Linked DNA regions of Enteractinococcus fodinae. The protein of the gene in region 3 interacts with the protein of the main gene of each other region in a pairwise test. Links are inferred from orthologs where the notes say so. Each region holds a gene or a part of one and is shown on either strand. Other genes may lie near its edges.

What was found.
Region 1: the proteins of rlmB (region 3) and J2S62_RS03805 interact in binary tests that used the Escherichia coli proteins (3 or more experiments, as listed by UniProt). The link is inferred for Enteractinococcus fodinae from one-to-one orthologs.
Region 2: the proteins of rlmB (region 3) and tsaE interact in binary tests that used the Escherichia coli proteins (3 or more experiments, as listed by UniProt). The link is inferred for Enteractinococcus fodinae from one-to-one orthologs.

What each region holds. Positions count from the first base shown.
Region 1 is NZ_JAVDYJ010000001.1:797,152-800,150, reverse strand. It holds J2S62_RS03805 (bifunctional ADP-dependent NAD(P)H-hydrate dehydratase/NAD(P)H-hydrate epimerase), read right to left. Parts: upstream 2,249-2,999; coding sequence 752-2,248; downstream 1-751. Other genes in the region: rarD (EamA family transporter RarD), read right to left, coding at 2,595-2,999; J2S62_RS03800 (holo-ACP synthase), read right to left, coding at 2,248-2,598; alr (alanine racemase), read right to left, coding at 1-742. UniProt on the Escherichia coli protein: Bifunctional enzyme that catalyzes the epimerization of the S- and R-forms of NAD(P)HX and the dehydration of the S-form of NAD(P)HX at the expense of ADP, which is converted to AMP.
Region 2 is NZ_JAVDYJ010000001.1:799,590-806,485, reverse strand. Bases 4,177-6,896 are described here. They hold tsaE (tRNA (adenosine(37)-N6)-threonylcarbamoyltransferase complex ATPase subunit type 1 TsaE), read right to left. Parts: upstream 5,924-6,896; coding sequence 5,429-5,923; downstream 4,177-5,428. Other genes in these bases: alr (alanine racemase), read right to left, coding at 5,926-6,896; tsaB (tRNA (adenosine(37)-N6)-threonylcarbamoyltransferase complex dimerization subunit type 1 TsaB), read right to left, coding at 4,758-5,432; J2S62_RS03825 (GNAT family N-acetyltransferase), read right to left, coding at 4,231-4,761; tsaD (tRNA (adenosine(37)-N6)-threonylcarbamoyltransferase complex transferase subunit TsaD), read right to left, coding at 4,177-4,229. Also shown: J2S62_RS03845 (siderophore ABC transporter substrate-binding protein), read right to left, coding at 1-21; J2S62_RS03840 (glutamate--cysteine ligase), read left to right, coding at 453-1,613; J2S62_RS03835 (sodium/glutamate symporter), read right to left, coding at 1,616-3,040; more of tsaD, read right to left, coding at 3,156-4,176. UniProt on the Escherichia coli protein: Required for the formation of a threonylcarbamoyl group on adenosine at position 37 (t(6)A37) in tRNAs that read codons beginning with adenine.
Region 3 is NZ_JAVDYJ010000001.1:2,117,978-2,129,035, forward strand. Bases 3,428-6,279 are described here. They hold rlmB (23S rRNA (guanosine(2251)-2'-O)-methyltransferase RlmB), read right to left. Parts: upstream 5,394-6,279; coding sequence 4,461-5,393; downstream 3,428-4,460. Other genes in these bases: J2S62_RS09870 (ABC transporter substrate-binding protein), read right to left, coding at 3,428-4,398; cysS (cysteine--tRNA ligase), read right to left, coding at 5,428-6,279. In the rest of the region: J2S62_RS09860 (ABC transporter ATP-binding protein), read right to left, coding at 1,457-2,248; J2S62_RS09865 (ABC transporter permease), read right to left, coding at 2,235-3,212; more of J2S62_RS09870, read right to left, coding at 3,319-3,427; more of cysS, read right to left, coding at 6,280-6,870; J2S62_RS09885 (hypothetical protein), read left to right, coding at 7,113-7,664; J2S62_RS09890 (response regulator transcription factor), read right to left, coding at 7,729-8,412; J2S62_RS09895 (sensor histidine kinase), read right to left, coding at 8,412-9,620; phosphate signaling complex protein PhoU, read left to right, coding at 9,817-10,473; J2S62_RS09905 (aminotransferase class IV), read right to left, coding at 10,487-11,058. UniProt on the Escherichia coli protein: Specifically methylates the ribose of guanosine 2251 in 23S rRNA.

The DNA.
Region 1 (2,999 bases), 1.3 Mb from region 3 along the record:
GCCCGAGATCCTCGGGGGTGCGTTCGGCAAAGGGGCTCAACCCATAGATCGCGACCCCGGCCCGCACCATATCCAAGTGCGTATCAGGCCGCGACAGCAGCGCCGGTGAATTCGCAACGTGGCGGACGTCGACGGTCAGTCCGTGTTTGCGGGCGGTATCCACGGCTTGGTGGTAGGCGGCGAGCTGTTCATCCACGGCGGCTTCCCCGTCGGGGTCATCGGCGGTGGCGAAATGGGTAAAGACCCCCACGACGCGCACGATGCCGGTCTGTTGGAGTTCGGAGGCGCGTTTGCACAACTCATCCCACTGTTCGGGGGCCGCACCGTTGCGTGACAGGCCGGTGTCGATTTTCAGATGAATGCGGGCTGGCAGGTCAGCAGCGCGTGCGGCTTCGGCGACCATTTCGATTTCTGGGCCGGAGACCCCGATATCGATGTTGTGTTCAATGGCCGCTCGAAAGGGCGTCCGGATGGTGTGCAACCAGGCCAGTAGAGGGGCGGTGATGCCGGCTTCGCGTAACTCGAGCGCTTCGCGAATGTGGGCGGTCCCGATCCAGGTGGCCCCGGCAGCCACAGCGGTTTTGGCGACTTCGACCGCGCCGTGGCCGTAACCGTCGGCTTTGACCACAGCCATCACCTGGGCGGGTTTGACCCAGCGGGCGATGGTTTCGACGTTGTGTGCGAGCGCTGCGTGATCAATTGTCACCCAACGCTCTGGTTCTGCGGTCCAGGAGGTAGCCATAATGGTCTATTATTCCAGACCGAACTGCTTTGCTTGGCGAATGTAGTCAGCCAAGCTCGAGACGACAACCCCGCCGTCGGCTGCTGCTAGCTGGCCGGCCATCGAATGCAACCGGACTCCGGCGACCATGAGGCCAAACACTCGATCCGAGATCGCGGGGTCGTCGGGGTCTACGGTGGACAATCCGGCGCCCAGGATCCCGGCGAGCGTGTCGCCGGTGCCGGCGGTGGCAAGTTCAGCGGTGTAGGGCGGGTGCAGGCTGCGCTGGCCGGTGGGACCAAAGATGTAGGTGGTTGCGGATTTCAGCACCACCCACACCCCAAACCGTTGGGCGAAGGTTTCGGCTTGAGCTGCCACGTCTTGGTCGGTCAGATCGGGGGCGAGCCGCTGGGTCAGGCGCCGCATTTCCCCCACGTGTGGTGTCAAGACCAATGCGGCATAGTGAGCCTCGAAATGCTGGGCCGCTAAGACATCCAGACCCGAAGCGTCGACGAGCACCGGTAAGTCGTGTTGGGCGCCGGTTTCCAACGCTGCGGTAGCGGAGTGTTGGCCGCGCACCGTAGTGCCAAGACCAGGGCCGATCACGAGTGCGGTGGCTTTGGGCGTGATATTGTCTTCGACCACTACTTGTGGGGTGGCGGCTATGACGTGGTCGGCGACGATTTTGCCCCGCGGTGGTTCAGCGACCAAACTCAGATAGCCCACGCCGGTAGCGGTGGCAGCCTGAGTCACCAGGACTGCGGCCCCGGGGTATTCCGGTGAGCCTGCCACGACACTGAGCACCCCTCGGGAATATTTGTGCGCATCCCACCGTGGGCCACCGTAGTAGCGGGCCACATCGGTGTGCTCGGCAACCCACCACGGGGCTTCAATCGATGCTAATTCTGGTCCGATGCCAATATCAATGACGTGAATCCGGCCGGCATGGTGTGCGCCAGCTCCGACAAGGAGCCCGACTTTGGGCCCGCCAAAGGTCACGGTCACATCGGCTTGCAGACTCGCACCCGGGATGTCCCCGGTGTCAGCATGCACCCCCGAGGGGATGTCACACGCGATGATGCCTGCGGTAGCAGGAATGTGCAGGTTGCGGTCTGCCAAATAGGTCGGCATATCGAAGCTACCACTGAAGCCGGTACCAAACACCCCGTCAAGAACTACATCGGCTGCGTGGTCAATGCGGGTCGTGAAGCGGCCGCCCGCTGTGCGAAACGCTGTCCGGGCGGCGGGGTGGAGCTGGTCTGGGTCAGCGGTGATCGGCACGGCTTCGATGTGCACGCCTCGGGACGCGAGAAAACTTAAGGCCCACAGGGTGTCGCCCCCGTTATTGCCTTTACCCACCAGACCTATGACGCGGCTGCCATAAATCCGCCCCCGGTGTCGTAGAAAATCCAGGGTGTGCTGCGCCAGTCCCCAGGCCGCGGTGCGCATCAGGGTGGGTCCTTCACCGGCTGCCAGCCGTGGCTGTTCAGCCTCACGGATGTGGGTCCCGGTATAGCAGCGGTACATTAGCCCTCAGCAACGACCATAGCGGTTGCCCATCCCCCGTCGTGCGAGAGGGACAAGTGCCACCGACGGACCCCTTTGGCCGCGGCAATATCGGCCACGGTACCGGTCACGACGACATATGGGACACCGGAGGCTTCCCGGCCGATCTGGCAGTGCTGCCAGTTCATCCCAGCGGGTGCCGAAAGTGCTTTGGCGACGGCTTCTTTTGCTGCGAATCGTGCGGCCAGGGACTGGAGACTCAGGTGCCGTTCTGCGGGGGTAAATAAGCGTTCACGCAGTTTTGGGGTGCGCTCCAACTGCCGCTCGAAGCGCGCTATGTCAACCATGTCCACACCAATGCCGATGATCATAATTCGTAGTCTACCTTTTCTTGATGAGGGGTTTGTGATGTGTGGATTCGTAACTTCGGGTTCTGTCGCATCCACCGCAGCGCATCAAAGGTCAAGATGATCACCGCAATCCACACCAGAATAAAGCCGATCCAGCGGCCCGTTGACATCGCCTCGTTAAAGACGAAATACCCTAAAATGAACTGTGCAATGGGTGCGATGTACTGAAACATGCCCACCGTCGATAACGGTAACCGTGCTGCCGCACCGGCAAATAATAATAAGGGCACGACCGTGACGATCCCCACGACCGGCAGGGTCGCCGATTGGACGGTATCGAAGGTCTCAAACACACCTATCCCACCGGCTGTCCCGACCAGCCCCATGGAGGCGACCACCAACCAGATCCCGGAGGGAATGCT
Region 2 (6,896 bases), 1.3 Mb from region 3 along the record:
CGTCAATCCAATTGTTTTCACGTTACAGTCTCCAAAAATGACAGAGTAAGATAATACGTTAGCACCCTTAGGCAGTTAGGTCAGCCTAAGCTAACTTCGCATCAGTTTAGTGAGCCTTCCTGAATTAGCGCAAGGCGGAATGACGTTATCCAGATCACACTACTGATGTAAACCGCAGAAAGCCGCCATTTGCGGCCAGAAAAACTTTAAATAAAGCTCAGAAACTGGACCCATCTATCCGTCGGCCTGTGCAATTCGTACCGATTTCATGCCAAAGTCCGGTTGCGCCTGTTGGTAAGTTCATTATCGGCTAAGTTTTGTGCGCGTCGAAGAAGTACCAACAGACTCCCAGGAATTTCTGGGGAAACGTCCCGGAGTCTCAGATCAGCAGACGCTACGTTCCCACACTGCCGCCCGGTACGATGAAGTGGAGATATACAGGAGGCTTCACGGTGCGTTTAGATTTTGCAAAATCAGCTCAGTCCAGCATTGGTATTGAATGGGAGCTGGGGCTTGTCGACGCCGACACCGGAGAGTTACGCAACGTCAGTGACGATATCTTGGCACAACTGAAACTGCCCTCGGATGAGCCATATCAAATTGTGGGCGAATTTATGCTCAACACCTTGGAACTCGTCACCGGCGTGTGCAACACCGTTGACGAGGGCCTCGATCAACTCGCCTCCGCCGGACGCCACATCTTGGAGCTGATCGATACCGACGATATGGCATTGTTCTCCCAGGGGACCCACCCCTTTGCGTTCGGGTTAGACGAACGCATTTCGTCGGGTCAGCGCTACCAAAAGTTACTCGATAAAACGCAGTACTGGGCCTATCAGATGCTGATCTACGGTGTGCATGCCCATATCGGGTTGGATCATGTCGCCAAAGCGATGCCCGCGGTGAACTACCTCATTCAGTATTACCCACATATGCTGGCCCTAAGTGCCTCAAGCCCCTACTGGGGTGGCTACGACACCGGTTACGCATCACAGCGCACCCTAATATTCCAACAGCTGCCCACCACCGGTCTGCCCTTCCAATTTCATCAGTGGTCGGAGTACGAACACGTCGTGGGAGACCTCTTCAACGTGGGCGTGGTCGATGATGTCACAGAGGTGCGATGGGATATTCGGCCGGTTCCGCGCTTTGGCACCGTCGAACAACGGGTCTGTGACGGAGTGGCCACCTTACAACAGGTTGGAGCTATCACAGCCCTCACGCAGTGCTTAGTCCATGAGGCCGTCGGAGGCGACGCGGACGCGGTCAGAGAGATTGATATCTTGCCGCCGTGGTTCGTGCAAGAAAATAAGTGGCGCGCGGCCCGGTACGGACTTGAAGCCGACATCATTATCGATACGGCGGGCACCCAGTTGCCGGTAACTCAACATCTCGACCAGACCCTGAACCGGTTGGAGCCCATTGCAGCCGAACTCAAGTGCGCTCGCGAACTGAGTTGGGTTGAAGACATGATCCGGTCGGACACGTCTGCGGCCCGTCAGCGTGCACAGACGCAATCGACGTTTGGACATCGGGTAAGCCAGGAAAAACTGGCCGCTCTGGTGCTGGATTCAGCAGCCGAGACCGGCCAGTCATTACGGACCTGGCGCTAGCGTTACCGCATGCTCTTGACGACGAAGGTGTCGCGTTTCCCGAAGTAGAACAAGCCGGTGAGAATCGACCCGACCAGCACCACGGCCATCACGATCAGCAGCGGGTAGGGCCCAAGCTGCACGATTAAGGGTATCGATGCCGCCGTCACGAGCCCGCCACCAAAGAAGGGCTCAAACGCTAGCTGTTTATAGCCAAAGGCTTCATACGCGGGACTTTCTTGTTTGGGATCGGCCATGCGCAGCAACAATAGCCCGGTGGCGGTGACACCCATGGACTGACCGAAGTCGGCGATACCGCGTTCGAACCAGTAACTTTGGATAAAGCGGGGAGCCAGGAAGAACAACACAAACACGTTCCAGGCAATACCGGCAATCGCCAGGATGGCAAATGGGCCGATGTTGTTGGCGATAGCGTCCAAGGACAACGTGGCCAAAGCGGCGATGATCAGGGTATCCAGTGCCAGGCCTTGGATACGCTCCATGGTGCCGCGGTCGATCAAGTTGGCCAGGCCGGTTTTATCCGCAACTAACTGAATGATTACGCCGCCCAGCATGGCAAGTGGAAACAGTGGGACGTAGGCGAAGATCTCGATGCTATCGGCCCACAGCCACTGCTCGACAGCCTGCAAGCCAGACAAGATTCCTTGACCAATGATGATCGCCACGGCAATGATACCGATGTGCAACGTCAACGTGTCCAGCGACTCTGAGCGAACGGTCTGCGCCCCGCCGGAAGGCTGGTCCCGGTGATAGAAGCCTTGGGCAATTTCAGGATCTTGATTCGATTTCACATCCAGGGTCTCTGAATGGCCTCGCCGGGCCGCCCAGTTGACCGCAATCACGCCAACAATCACGCCGGATAGGATGCCAACGGTCGCCATCACTAATGCGAGGTCGCCGCCTTCTTCGAAGCCCAACTCGGTCATGACCGGTGCCATCCCGGCCGCCGTACCGTGACCGCCTTCGAAGCCGATCTCGATCAGAGCACCGAACATCGGGCTGACATTAAACAGCGGCACGAGGATTAATACGGCCAGCAGCATGCCGATGACATATTGGCCGGAGGCAAACGTGAAGCCCAAAGATAATTGGGGCCCGAGCAAGGTCACTGCCCGTTTGGGCGAAGGGATGGCGCTGCCAAGAAATAGGGCAGCGAAGACCACACTGATCAGCAGGCCGGGGATTTCCGACCAGACGGACATCACCTCAGCCCCGAAAAGCCCGCCTTCGGTGAGACCGTCCCAGCCGAGCCAACCACCCAAACGACCCAGAACTTGCGGGCCGACAATCAGGGCAATAAATCCTGCGATCAGTGAGACCGGGAGGAAGAGTTTTTGTGCGGTTTTGCTGTAGGCACGCACCGCGATGCCCACCAGTGCCAAGACACCCAGTAATAAAATGGCCAGCGCAACAGTTGTAGGCGACATACGAGGGACCTTTCATCCGGGCGTGTTCGACACACCGCTGACGGGTACGGTATGAGATCTACCAGTTCACTACCGCCTACCGCAATCTTTAGAGCTCGTCAGACACGGATTGAGGTCAGACACTCACAATGCCGACGTGTTGCGTTGGGTCCGCAGAAAATTGCAAATCCGATGGGGAGACTCCGTCAGCCACCAATTGAGCGCCAAGCGCTGCGACCATCGCGCCGTTATCGGTGCACAGGTTCAAGGGCGGGATGGTCAAGCCGATACCTGCAGCGTGGGTTCTTTCGGTCAGCAGTTGCCGGAGTCGAGAGTTCGCAGCCACTCCCCCGCCCAGCAGAATGTGGTCGATACCGTGCTCGGAGGCCGCCAGCACAGTCTTTTTGGTAATCACATCTGCCACCGCTTCCTGGAAGGAAGCGGCAATGTCATTGGCTGGGACGGGCAGGTCACGCAGGTGGTACTGTTCCACGGCCCGGGAGACGGCGGTTTTCAAACCAGAAAACGACCAGTTATAGCGGTCTTTGCCAGGGGTTTCTGGGGTACCCATGTTTTTGGGTGCGCTCAACCCGCGCGGAAAACGGAAGGCCTGCGGGTCGCCTTCCTTGGCCATCTTGTCGATGGCGGGACCACCCGGATAGCCTGCCCCGATGAGCCGCGCGACCTTGTCGTAGGCTTCACCGGCGGCATCATCAATGGTACTGCCAAGTAATTCCACGTCGGAGGTCAGGGAGTTGATCTTGAGCATTTCGGTGTGCCCGCCGGATACCAGTAACGCCCCAAGTTGGCTGCTGTTGCCCAGATCAGCGGCAACATCATCGAGGTAACCCACCCCGATATGCGCGATGAGGTGATTGATGCCGTAGAGGGGTTTGCCGGTGGCGACCGCGAGCGCTTTGGCCCCGGCGACACCGACCATCAGTGCCCCGGCCAGACCCGGTCCGGCGGTCACAGCGATGGCATCAATATCAGCCAAGTCGAGCTGCGCTTCGTCGAGAGCAGCGTTGAGGACGGGCAGGAATTCCGTGACGTGGGCACGCGCTGCGATTTCTGGGATCACACCCCCGAAGGCCACGTGGTCGTCCATAGAGGAAGCGACCTGATGGGCCAAGAGTTTCGTCCCGGACACAATGCCGACACCGGTTTCGTCGCACGAGGTTTCAATGCCTACCACGATGGGGCCTGTCATGTTACTCCTTACTGGACAGCGCGGTGGCTGTGGATGGGCCGGGTTCGCGCAGCCGTTTGCGCATCACCCAGGCGTCGATACCGCCAGGATAATACCGGGGGCGCGTGTGGATGTGGGTGAATCCGTTGTCGGCATAAAGCTGTTGGGCCACGGTGTTATCTGCTCGAACTTCTAATAAGAGGTCCTCGGCTCCCAGCTCGTGGGCGGTGCGGATGAGCCAGAGCAGTAATGTGGCTCCGAGCTTTTTGCCGGTGTGGTCCGGGTGGACGCCAATGGTGGTGATGTCGGCAAACGGTGGCCCATAGAGCAGCCCCGCAAAACCAACGATAACGCCTCGGTGGGTGATCACCTGGTAGAACCGGTCGGGGTTCTTATGTACTGAGGCTTGGTATTCGGCGGTGAAGATGTCCAGGGACCAGGCGTCGGGACCAAACACTGTCGCGTCCAGCTCGGCCACGGGTGCCACATCTGCGGCGGTCCAGGCTCGTTGCGTGTAGCCGGTGGGCAGCACGAGGGGTTCGGGGATGGTCATGGGCGCAGGTTTTTGGGGATCTGGGCATCGTGACCACGTAAATATTGTGGTTCGACGGGTAAGAGTTCGCTCCCGCGGCGCAGCGCAAGGCTGCCGAACGCGGCGATATCGGCGGCGTCTGGGACCGCATCGGTATACCCGGTCATGCCATGCAGGACCTCGGGGTACAGTCCAGCTCCGGCACCGTAGACCGGCAGTTTGGTCACGTCTTGCGGGTCGGTCACGAAAGGTCCGTGCAGTCGCTGGGGTTGACCGCCAATGTTGTCGTAGTGGGCCCAGTAGACCTCTTTGCGTCGGGCGTCAGTGGCCACGATGAATTCTTCGGCCCCGATGCGGAAGGCTGCAGGTGCCACACGGTGGGCCAACCCATCATGGCTGAGCACCCCGTAGACCGGGACCTGCCAGGTGTGCGCCAGGGTTTGGGCGGTAATAATGCCTGCTCGTAGTCCGGTGAACGGCCCCGGTCCGACACCCACGAAGATCCCATCGAGAGCTTGCGGGTTGTGGGGGTCCAGGCCCGCTTCTGCCAGGACCTCGGTGATGAATCCGGCCAGGACCTCCGAGTGGTTGCGGTGCGAGTCGGTTGCCCGGTGGGCAATGGTTTGGCCGTCGCGGTAGACTGCCGCCGAGGCAGTCGCCGAGGTGTCCATGGCTAAATACGTGGTACTCATAGTTGTCCTTCCCAGCGCGGTCCGTAGCCGGTCAGAATCGCGCTGCGGGATTCATCGACCTCGTCGTCGGAAAAGTCGGTGACCAATTCGTCGGTGGAAGCTCCGGGGCGGATCAGCTCGATATCAAGGTAGGAGTCGGTCAGGTCTTCGGCGGTGCCGCGTCCCCATTCGATGACCACCACCGAGTCGGTCAGCCACGTTTCCAAATCGAGACTGGCCAACTCGTCGGCGCCGGTGATGCGGTACGCGTCGACGTGGACCAGATTGAGCCCATCCGCCGGATGGTTGTGGTGACGGGCTAACACAAAGGTGGGCGAAGTAATCGGTGCGGTGATCCCCAGGGCTTTCGCCATGGCCTGGGTGAAGGTGGTTTTGCCGGCCCCCAGATCGCCGGTGAGGATAATGACATCGCCGGCGCGCAGCTGAGCGGCGACCCGGGTGGCAAGTGCTTGGGTATCGGCGAGGTCGGCGAGTTCATAACGTTGTTGCATGGTTAGATCCAAGGCTTGTGGATGCGTGGCACGCGCGCACCGATCCGCGTGACGAGTTCGTAGTTGATCGTGCCGGCAGCCAGGGCCCATGCATCGGAGGTGAGCCCGGACTTTGGGCCGAACAGTTCCACGGGCGCCCCGACGGGGGCGGTAAGTTCATCGTCGCGGTCGGTATTGAGGTCAACGACGAACTGATCCATGGCAATACGGCCGGCCACGCGGTAATAGTTGCCGTCAATCCACACGGGGGCTCCTTCGGCGATGCGCGGCACCCCGTCGGCATAGCCACACGGCACCAGTGCTAGCCGCGTGGGAGTCTGACAGCGGTAGGCGTAGCCGTAGGACACTCCGGTGCCTTCATCAGCAGGCTTATTATTGGCCACGGTGGTGCCAAAACTCATCACCTGGCGCAGCCCGAGATCCTCGGGGGTGCGTTCGGCAAAGGGGCTCAACCCATAGATCGCGACCCCGGCCCGCACCATATCCAAGTGCGTATCAGGCCGCGACAGCAGCGCCGGTGAATTCGCAACGTGGCGGACGTCGACGGTCAGTCCGTGTTTGCGGGCGGTATCCACGGCTTGGTGGTAGGCGGCGAGCTGTTCATCCACGGCGGCTTCCCCGTCGGGGTCATCGGCGGTGGCGAAATGGGTAAAGACCCCCACGACGCGCACGATGCCGGTCTGTTGGAGTTCGGAGGCGCGTTTGCACAACTCATCCCACTGTTCGGGGGCCGCACCGTTGCGTGACAGGCCGGTGTCGATTTTCAGATGAATGCGGGCTGGCAGGTCAGCAGCGCGTGCGGCTTCGGCGACCATTTCGATTTCTGGGCCGGAGACCCCGATATCGATGTTGTGTTCAATGGCCGCTCGAAAGGGCGTCCGGATGGTGTGCAACCAGGCCAGTAGAGGGGCGGTGATGCCGGCTTCGCGTAACTCGAGCGCTTCGCGAATGTGGGCGGTCCCGATCCAGGTGG
Region 3 (11,058 bases):
ATAACGCTCGCACCCTACGTATTACCGCGGCTGCTGGCACGTAGTTAGCCGGTGCTTCTTCTGAAGGTACCGTCACCCCCAAAGGGGGCTTCTTCCCAACTGAAAGAGGTTTACAACCCGAAGGCCGTCATCCCTCACGCGGCGTCGCTGCATCAGGCTTGCGCCCATTGTGCAATATCCCCCACTGCTGCCTCCCGTAGGAGTCTGGGCCGTGTCTCAGTCCCAGTGTGGCCGGTCACCCTCTCAGGCCGGCTACCCGTCAACGCCTTGGTAGGCCATTACCCCACCAACAAGCTGATAGGCCGCGAGACCATCCCAAACCGCAAAAGCTTTCCACCAACCACCATGCGATGGCTAGTCCTATCCGGTATTAGACCCAGTTTCCCGGGCTTATCCCAGAGTTCAGGGCAGGTTCCTCACGTGATACTCACCCGTTCGCCACTCATCCACCCCCAGCAAGCTGGGAGCTTCAGCGTTCGACTTGCATGTGTTAAGCACGCCGCCAGCGTTCATCCTGAGCCAGGATCAAACTCTCCATACAAAACATATGAAAACATTCAATCAAACAGACCAGGCCGGAAACAGCCCAATCCCTGGCACTACCACAACCAACCACACGGAGGTACGATCAGCCATGGCATAACCATTCAAAAATAAATGGCATCAAACAAACTTGGCACACTATTGAGTTCTCAAACAACCACCACCACCCACCAACCACCCCACAACACGCAGAGCAGCCACCAAGCAGCAAACCAACGACCCACAACCAAACCGTCATGAACCACACCAAAACCGGCGCAAAACACAACACTAAACAACGTAGAAGACGAAGTCAAATCCGTCTAGCTGGAGTCTAAATTCAACGTTACCGGCAGATGAACTGCGCTGGGCAACAAAGAACCACTCTATCAGACAAGCTGAGTAGAATGTCAACTCCGCTCTAAGTCGTGTCGATCACAGTAGCGAAAAACGCTACGAGACCGTCACAAAGCACATGAACAGATTGTCACTGCCCACCGTACCCACTTAGTAACTACAAGATGAAATCGAAGTGATTTCTTACTTGGCATCAAGTCGAAACTTTATCGTATCACAAGTGCATTCGCGCTTGTCAAATCGACTTGAATCGTGGAATCGCTGTATAAATTTTTCTAAAAGAACTTCGGTGTCTCAGCGCTTCCCGTCTCCGGTCTGCCCTGGGCACGAGAGATAACTATACACACCTTAATTCGGAACGCAAAACCGGCTGCAAGCCTTTGAACATGGCATGTTTTGTTATGTGTTTCATTCTTTTTGTCGGTTATCAGTAAATATACCTGGAGTTCACCTCGGGCGTGTGAGGGAGGTCTCTCGATTTGGTGCAAATTGCGGGGCAAGTGCCAACCGACCGGATTAAACACCAACGCGGGTGCGCATTGGAATCAGCTCGCACCCGCGTGGTTTTTTGGTCTTGTTATTGCAACAGTGTTCGGTCCGATACTGCAGCGTCTTTGATCCTTGAAAATTGAGCTAAGAGATCCTCAACGCCCATCGCTTCCTTCTCGGCGCCGGACACATCAAGAATGATTCGTCCCTCGTGCATCATGATCAGGCGGTTTCCGACTTCTAGTGCTTGGCCCATGTTGTGGGTGACCATCAACGTCGTGAGTTCTTGCTCTTCGACCACTTTCTTGGTCAGGTGAGTAACCAATCGGGCACGTTCGGGATCGAGTGCGGCAGTATGCTCGTCGAGCAGCAAGATCTTTGGCTTGGAAAATGTAGCCATCAACAGCGATAGCGCCTGGCGTTGTCCACCAGATAGCAAGCCGACTTTTGCACTCAGGCGACGCTCGAGACCAAGTTCGAGAACTTCGAGTTCTTCAGCGAATCTTCTTCGCTTGGCCTTGGTAATTCCAAAAGCCAATCCGCGACGCATCCCCCGGCGTTCTGCTAAAGCCATGTTTTGTTCGATAGTTAGATCCGGTGCAGTGCCCGCCATTGGATCCTGAAAAACGCGTCCGACGTATTTGGCACGCTTGAAGTCTTTCATCCGAGTCACGTTTCGACCCGCAATCTCAACAGTTCCTGTATCAGGGTTAATCTTCCCAGCAATGGTGTTGAGCACCGTTGATTTTCCGGCACCGTTGGAACCGATGACCGTGACGAAGTCACCGTTGTCTAACTCGAGGTTCACATCGGCTAGGGCGATTCGTTCGTTGATCGAATTCGGGAAAAAGGTTTTATTGACGTTGTTAAGCCTTAACATTGGTGGCCTCCTTAAACGCTGGGTCCGCAGTGGTAGCGCCTGTAGTCTTCGGCCGCTTTCGGATTCGCCACTTGGGGATCAGGAGCGCAATGACCACAATAATTGCCGAGATGAGGCGCATATCGTTCGGGTTGAACCCAACGGCTAACGCTCCTTGCACTGCAGCACGGTAGATGATGGACCCGATGATTACCGCGGTGGTTGCGATCAAGACTTCCCGGTTCCGGGTGCCAAAGAAGAACTTACCGACAGCCGTGTTAGCAAAACCATGTACGAAACGGTTGTTGAAGAGCGCTTGACCCAGAATCACCGAAGCCAGGCCCACCAGAATCAGACCGATACCCATCGAAATATCAGCTGAACCCTGTTTCTGGGCGATAAATGCACCGGCCATGCCAACCAAACCGTTGGACACGGCCAGCCCCACGATCTTCATCGTGTCTGTGGAAACGCCCAAGGAGCGCACCATCTCTTCATTGTCCCCGGTTGCTTGCAGGCCGAGACCCATGTCGGTACCAAGGAACCAGTCCAGTACGAGTTTGACGACCAACACGATAATGGCCAGCACGAGGATCAGGGTCCATCCCGTGATGCCAGTGCCGCTAAACCAGGTGTACAGCGTGTCGTTGCCAAGAAGTGGGACGTTCGCGCGGTTGCCCATGATCCGCAGGTTGATGGAATACAGCGCAAGCATCGTCAGGATCCCGGCGAGCAAGGGATTGATGCCGCCTTTAGCGTGTAATAAGCCGGTGACAACGCCGGCTAGCGCTCCGGCAAGAAATGCAGCCCCTAATGCAAGCACAGGATCAAGATCGTAATTCACGATCAGAATCGCCGCCGTTGCCGCACCAGTGGTGAAAGACTGATCAACCGTTAGGTCTGGAAAATTCAAAATGCGGAAAGTCAGATACACGCCGAGGGCCATAATGGCGTATATGAGACCGAGTTCTAGTGTCACGGTCATAGCGGGACGGATTCACCTTTCGTGATGAGTGAGAACGGGCCCGGGCAGACGATCGCTGACCCAGGCCCGTTTGGTAAGTTGTTACCCGTGTGAGATCAGTGGCGATCTACTCGGTATCATCGCCTGTCTCGGCGTCATCTTCAGTGGCGGTTTCTTCTTCGGTAGCGGCGTCGTCGCCCTCTTCACCGACGATATTGGCTTCGTCAACCATATCCTGTGGGATTTCGACGCCCATCTGTTCAGCAGCGTCCAGGTTGAAGGTGTACTCCAGTGCGTCTGGATCAGCCAGGCTTGGTGGCGTATCCGCCAATTCAGCCTCACCGGTGATCAAAGACAACACCATCTCACCAGCTTGACGACCGTGTTCGTAGTAGTTCAGACCATACGTGCCGATGGTGCCGCGTTCTACGGAGTCGGATTCAGCAGCAAATACTGGAATCTGGTTATCGATGCCGTATGAAATAACGGTTTCCAAACCAGAGACCACAGTGTTGTCCGTGGGCACGTAGATCGCGTCAACGTTACTGAAGGACTCCACACCCTGGGCAACCTCGGAAGTGTTCGTCACCGCGACCTCTTGGATTTCAAACCCGAGCTCCTCGGCCGCGTCTTGGGCTGCCTCAACTTGGACCACCGAGTTCGATTCAGCCGACGAGTATGGAATACCGATGACTTCGACGTCTCCGACGACATCAAGGATCAACTGCAGTTGTTCGTCGACGGGGTTCATATCCGAAACGCCGGTGATGTTGTCTCCGGGTGTGTCCCAGTCTGGCACGAGGCCAGCATCGACCGGGTCAGTAACCGCGGAGAACACGACCGGGGTGTCTTCGATGGTGGTAGCAGCCGCAATGGCAACGGGGGTAGCGATCGGTACCACGGCGTCCAGGTCACCGTCGCCAGCAAATCCACCGACTACGTTGTTCATGGTGGCTTGGTCCGCCTGAGCGTTTTGCTCTTCGACCTCTATGTCGTGGTCAGATTCTTCGAGGACATCTTTGATGCCTTGGGCGGTGGCATCCAATGATGGGTGCGAAACATATTGGGCGATGCCAACTTTGTAGCTTTCGCCTTCTGCTTCACCGCCGCCTCCGCCGTTGCCACCGTCATCTCCGCCACAGGCGGTGAGCAGCAGGCCCAGGGTCGCCGAGGTCGCGACTGTTTTTAGCAGGGTAGTTCGCTTCATGTGTTACTCCAACTCTTGACTGATGTGAGCGATAGATTGTGTCCCACGTTACAAACGTGAGCTTAGTCAATCTTATGCCGAAGTCGCGCAATTTCGTAGAGGGTAATTCCAGCGGCCAGGGATGCGTTCAAAGATTCCAGCTGCGAAGAGATCGGAATCGATACGATTTGGTCTACTGTCTCGCTGATCAGGCGCGATAGTCCGGCCCCCTCAGCGCCGACGACGACACACAGCGGCTCGGTCGCCAGCGGCAAACCGGGCAGTGATTGGTCACCGTCACCGTCCAAACCGATCGTGAAGATTCCGGCTTTTTTATATTCGGTCAGCGCGTTGTTGAGGTTGGTGACTTGTCCGACCGGGACTCGAGCGGCTGCACCCGCGGAGGTTTTCCAGACGGTGGCGTTTACTCCGACGGCACGTCGCGTTGGGATAACTACCGCATCAGCACTGAAGGCGGCTGCCGAACGGAGGATTGCACCTAAATTATGTGGGTCCGTGATGGAATCCAGAGCCACCACCAAGGGCGGATATTTCCGGTAGCCTTTTTCCCAATCAGCCATTAACTCGGTGACGAGGTCGATGCCGTTTTCGTATTCGTACGGGGGCACCTGCAGGGCGATCCCCTGGTGCCGGGCATTATCAGTCAAACGCGCCAACTGAACTTCGGACGCTTCAATGACCGGAATGCCGCGGTCGGCTGCCATCCGAACCGAGTTACGGATCCGATCGTCCATTTCGACCCCGGCAGCGACGTAGAGCGTGGTGGCCGGGACTTCTGCCTCAAGTGCTTCTACCACCGGGTTCCGGCCAGCGACCGCATCGGCAGTCCGGTCTGATTTGCGCTGTTTTTGCGCCGGGGGGCGATAGTTCTTGTGCCAGGTCCGCTCGGAAGCCTTAGGGGTTGGCCCCTTGCCTGAGAGTTTTCGACGGCCTTGACCGCCAGAACCTTTCGATGGGCCCTTCTTTCGTGAAGAGCCGCCGTGACGAGTACTCATATGCTCGTCCTTTCTATAGTGAAATCTAGTAGTTTTACTCGGTGATCGACCAGGTCGCGCCGTCGGGACCATCTTCAACGATGATGCCTGCCGCAGCCAGCTGGTCACGAATGGCATCGGCTGTTGCCCAATCGCGATCCTTACGTGCTTGAGCACGCGCCGCTATTTGGGCTTCGACAAGCTCTTCCAGCGCCCGATACGTTGCGGTGTCTGTGCTGCTGAGGGATTCGTCTGCCGAGTTGAGCCCCAGGATCTCGACCATGGTGTTGACTTGGCTCAGGTATTGCCGGACATTTTCAGTATCTTGTGCATCCAGCGCCGAGTTCCCAGCGCGCACCGTGGCATGGAGCACGGCGAGAGCTTCGGGCACGTTCAGATCATCTTCCATCGCGGTGACAAAAGCCTCTGGTGCCTCTGCTCTATCGTCCGGTTCGGCAACGAGCTTGGCGGCCCGAGCTTGGAACGCTTCAATGCGCTCCAGGGCACTTTGGGCTTCTTTGAGCGCTGCCGGATGATAATCAAGTTGGGACCGGTAGTGCGCTTGGCCCAGGAAATACCGCACCGCACCGGGCCGGGCCATGGTCAACATTTGCTCTGGAGAGACCGTGTTGCCAACCGATTTCGACATTTTTTCGCCTTCGGATGTCACCAGTCCGTTATGCATCCAAAAGTTTGCGAATTTATCTCCGGCCGCAGCGGATTGAGCCAATTCATTTTCATGGTGCGGGAATCGTAGATCGAGTCCCCCGCCATGAATATCAAAATGACGTCCCAGGTATTTGGTTGCCATAGCGGAACACTCTATGTGCCAGCCTGGCCGGCCCTCGCCCCACGGCGCTGTCCAGGACGCTCCGGCAGGATCGGTCGGTTGTTTGGCTTTCCACAGGGCAAAATCTCGCGGATCTTTCTTGCCGCGCACTGGAGCATCTTCAGCATCTTGCATATTGTCTGCTGATTGATGGGTCAATGCGCCATAGTCCGGCCAGGAGGTCACATCAAAATAGACATCTGCAGACCCATCAAGTGCTTGATATGCGTGGCCGGTGTCGAGCAATCGCTGAATGAGCTCGATCATTTCAGGGATATGCCCGGTAGCACGGGGTTCGTATGTGGGACGACGCACCCCGAGTGCAGCGTAAGCCTGTGCAAATGCATTTTCGAAGCGGTAGGCAAGCGCCCACCACTGCTCTCGAGCCGGGTAGTCCTCGGTAGCAGTAAAGTCCGGCGCGAACGACTCGGCAGAGCGAGACAAGATTTTATCGTCGACGTCGGTCACATTACGCACCAGTGTCACTTTGTGCCCGGCGTATCCTAACCAGCGAACGAGGATATCGAAGACCACGGCCGAACGGATATGACCCACGTGCGGCCTACCTTGTACCGTTGCGCCACAGTAATAAATGGCGACCTCGCCGTCGTTGATTGGCTGAAAGTCCCGGATGGCCCCGGCGGCAGTATCATAAAATCGTTGTCCCACGCTGCCTGATTTTAGCCCAGTGGGCTGACTTCGAGGTAATCTGTCCCACCCGAACGGGCGTGGTCAGTCCTACTCCCGGTCGAGACCCAGTTCGAATGCGAGATATGTTGTCGTAAAGTAGTCGCTATTTCTTCAAATACGATAACCTCGTGATTGAAGCTTCTTGCATCGACCGTGCGTATGCGCCCGCTGCAAGGTATACATCACCTCTAGCGCACCTTATTTTTACGAGGAGAACCATCGTGAAGGTCAACACAACTCGCCGGAACGCATTTGCCGGCTTGGCATTGGCTGCCATCTTGGGCACCACCGGTTGCTCTTATATCAACCCACAGGCAACGACGTTCGAGTATGCACCCTCCGACGGAACGCAAACCACCGTGTATGCGGACGAGGAAACTTACCTCGGCGGTTTTGTCGAATTCGTAAATATCGGTGTCGTCACTCCAGACGCAAATGAGCCCGGTCGCGTATTTGGCACCATCCACAACAAGTCGGACAGCAGCGAAGATGTGGAACTGGAGATTAACAACAATACGCTCGAGTTCAGCCTGGATGCCGGCGAAGCACTGATGCTCGAAGAAGAAGACCTCGTCCTGGATACGGTCGGTACCGAGCCGGGCGGATTGGCCCCTGCCACCGCCAGCGCTTTCGGGAACTCCGTAGAGTTCACCGCGGCGGTTCTGCCACCGCGCTTGGAGCAGTACCGTGAGTTCTACCCCGGCGATGTTGACGTAGAAGAGCAGCGGGAACATCTCTACGACTTCCAGGGTCAGTACCACCGCGATGAGTAAACGCTAGGTTTTAAAGCACTGAGGGCCGGTCCATTTGGACCGGCCCTCAGTGCTTTAACCCGTTTTACGAGTTTTCGAATTTATAGCCCAGCCCACGCACTGTCATCAAATAACGCGGTGACGATGGGTCAGGTTCGATCTTGGAACGCAGCCGTTTAATATGAACGTCCAAGGTCTTCGTATCGCCCACATAGCCTGGACCCCATACTCGGTCGATGAGCTGACCGCGGGTCATGACTCGCCCAGCGTTGCGCAACAACATCTCGAGCAAGTCGAATTCTTTGAGCGGCATCGTGACTTCTCTGCCTTCTACAGAGACCACATGTCGTTCCACATCCATCCGGACCGGACCGGCCGCCACAGTGTCAGGAATCAGTTCCTCTGATTCAGCATTACGGCGCATGACCGCCCGTATACGGGCGATGAGCTCGCGGGCAGAATACGGCTTCGTGACATAGTCATCGGCCCCAAGTTCTAAGCCGACAACTTTATCGACCTCTCCGTCCTTAGCGGTCAGCATGATGACCGGAACTTGCGACTCTTGCCGAATCTGCCGGATCACATCGGTCCCGGGCTGGCCGGGGAGCATCAGATCCAACAGCACTAGATCAGCGCCGTTGCGGTCGAATTCTTCTACGGCTTCAAGGCCGTCTTCAACGACGGTGACCTCATACCCTTCCCGTTGTAGCAAGTACGACAGCGGGTCGGAGATCGAAGGTTCGTCTTCAACGACGAGAATCCGAGTCATCAGTGTTTTCCTTTCCCTTCACCAGGGTTGTGTGAATGTGAGGTGTGGCCCACGGTTTTCATATCCAGTTCCGTTCCTTCAGTGGCGGCTTCGTGTGCTTCGGGGTCTAGAGCTGGCAGTCGAATGAGGAAGGTTGACCCCTCGTCAACGACCGATTCCACCATGACTTCCCCGCCGTGATTGGAGACGGTATGTTTGACGATGCTCAGCCCGAGCCCGGTGCCACCGGTGGCACGGGAGCGGGCCGAATCGACGCGATAAAATCTTTCAAAAATCCGTTCCCGGTCTTCTTCAGCGATACCGGCACCCTGGTCACTGACTGCAATATGGACGACATCGTCGTGTTTGGTGACTTCTACCCACACGGTGGAACCGTCGGGAGAGTACGTCACAGCATTGTCAATGAGGTTGCGGATAGCCGCCATGAGCTGATCGTAGTCACCATAAACGGACAGCGGCTCGGGGGTACGGCTGTGAATAGTCACGTCGCGGGCCGCAGCTTCGGTCCGAACCCGGTCAATGGCCTCCGACACGAGCTTGGTGATATCGAGTGGCCTGGCCGTTTCAACAATGTCACGACCTTGCAGCCGTGAAAGTGAAATGACGTCTTGGACCAGCGCACTGAGTCGGACCGATTCAATGGACAGCCGATTGGCGAAGTGGCGTACAGCCGCGGGGTCGTCGGCGGCGTCTTCAATGGCTTCAGCAAGCAGGCTCATTGCCCCCACCGGGGTTTTGAGCTCGTGCGAGACGTTTGCGACGAAGTCATGGCGGATGGCTTCGGTACGGTGTTGTTGTGACCGGTCTTCGGCCATAATGACGATGTACTGATCGCCAATCGAGGTGGCACGCAAGTGGACTATCCATTGGCCCTGGGTGGGCGATACGGCCGGAATCTCGAAACGGTAGTCATACAGCTGGCCGGCGGTTCGAACCCGGGAGGTCAGTTCCGCTAACTGTTTATGCCCCAGCTGATTCCCCCGGACCAGACCGAATGCATATGCCGAAGGATTAGCTCGCACCACGGTGTCTGCGACATCAACAATCACATAGGCTTGGCCAACCACCGCGAGCACATCCAAGGCGCCTTCCGGGATGGACTGCTCATGATCTGCCAGGCGTTCGATCCTTGAGCGCGACGAAATACGGAAGGCAACCATTGCGCCGACCGTGACGATCACACCGGCTAGTCCAAACAAGACTGCCACTGAAACTAGACTCTCCACAGTTGTAACAGTACCCATACTTTGGCCAACGCGTTGGCCGATTTTCATCATTTGGGTCCCAATACACTGATTTGTCTGGCAGAATTCACTCCTCGTTTACTTTGCTCCGAAACAGTAGACAGCGTTGGCCGAGTATATTGGCCTGCAACCAATCACCGTATCTACGAGGACACATCACATGCGCAAACTCTTTATGGCCGAGATGGAGGCCGTCGGCGACGATCTCGTCGAGATGGCCACCTTAGTGAATCGGGCTATGAAGCAAGCACGGGTCGCACTGGAGAGCCGGGACACCGGACTGGCTGAGACCGTCATCCTTCAGGACGCTCGCATCGACTACCTCCAAAACACCCTCGATGAACGCACCATTGAATTGCTGTTGTTGCAAAACCCGGTAGCCACCGACCTTCGCCTGTTGATTGCTGCGTTGCGCGTCTCGTCCTCTATGGAGCGCATGGGTGATTTAGCTCGCCACGTGGCAGCACTGGTGCGGCTGCGCTACCCAAATTCCGTCATTCCGGATGAGAGTCGCGCAGAAGTCGAAGAAATGGCGGAGCTGACGGTTTCGGTTGGTGAGCATCTGCAGCGCCTGATGACCAGCTATGACCTGGTTGAAGGACGCGAGATCGTCAAGCTGAACAACGACATTGATATATTGCACTCGCAGATTATGCAAAACGTCACCGAGGGCTCCTGGAACCTTTCTGGTCCACAAGCCCAAGATTTAACGCTCTTGGTCATGCGGTTAGAACGTTTCGGCGATCATGGGGTCTCCATCAGCCGCAAGATTGCCTATCTGGTGACGGGTGAATGGGAGCCTCCCGCCATGCCCTAGTGAGCCCTCGCGGTTATGAGACAAAGCGTTTCCACCAGGCCGTTTGCCATGCGGCAGTGTCGGGATGGGAGACAAGATGTGTTTCTCCGCTGGCACCACTGATAGTGGTGACGGGAGAAATGCCGTGCAGCGTATTGGTACACCACACCGGGTACTCTCCGGAGAGCATCTCGTGGATGGTCACCGGCCGGGTAGTCACCGAAAGACCCAGTGACTTTGCGTGGTGAGCGATACGATGCGCTGAAATCGAAGCTAACTGTTGAGTCGCCTGGCACAGCACCAAGTCTTGGGGTGTGCGCCAAATCAGCAGTGCACCGGTGGTTGTTTCGATGACGTTGGTGCCGTCATGTAACACGATATCGTCGGTGGAGGCTTCGGCCACCAGCCCGCGCATCAGGTCAATATCTGGTCCTTTGACCGTAGGCCTGATGCGCGGGTCGGTGTAATCCGGGACATTCAGCGTTGTGCTGGTTCGGATCTCGGGTGCGCGCCGCACCAGTAAGACCACCCGATAGCCGCCTTGATGGGCCTCGACGCTTATCCGGGGGAAGAAATCTGTGCCAGGGTACCGCCTTGCGAGGTCTT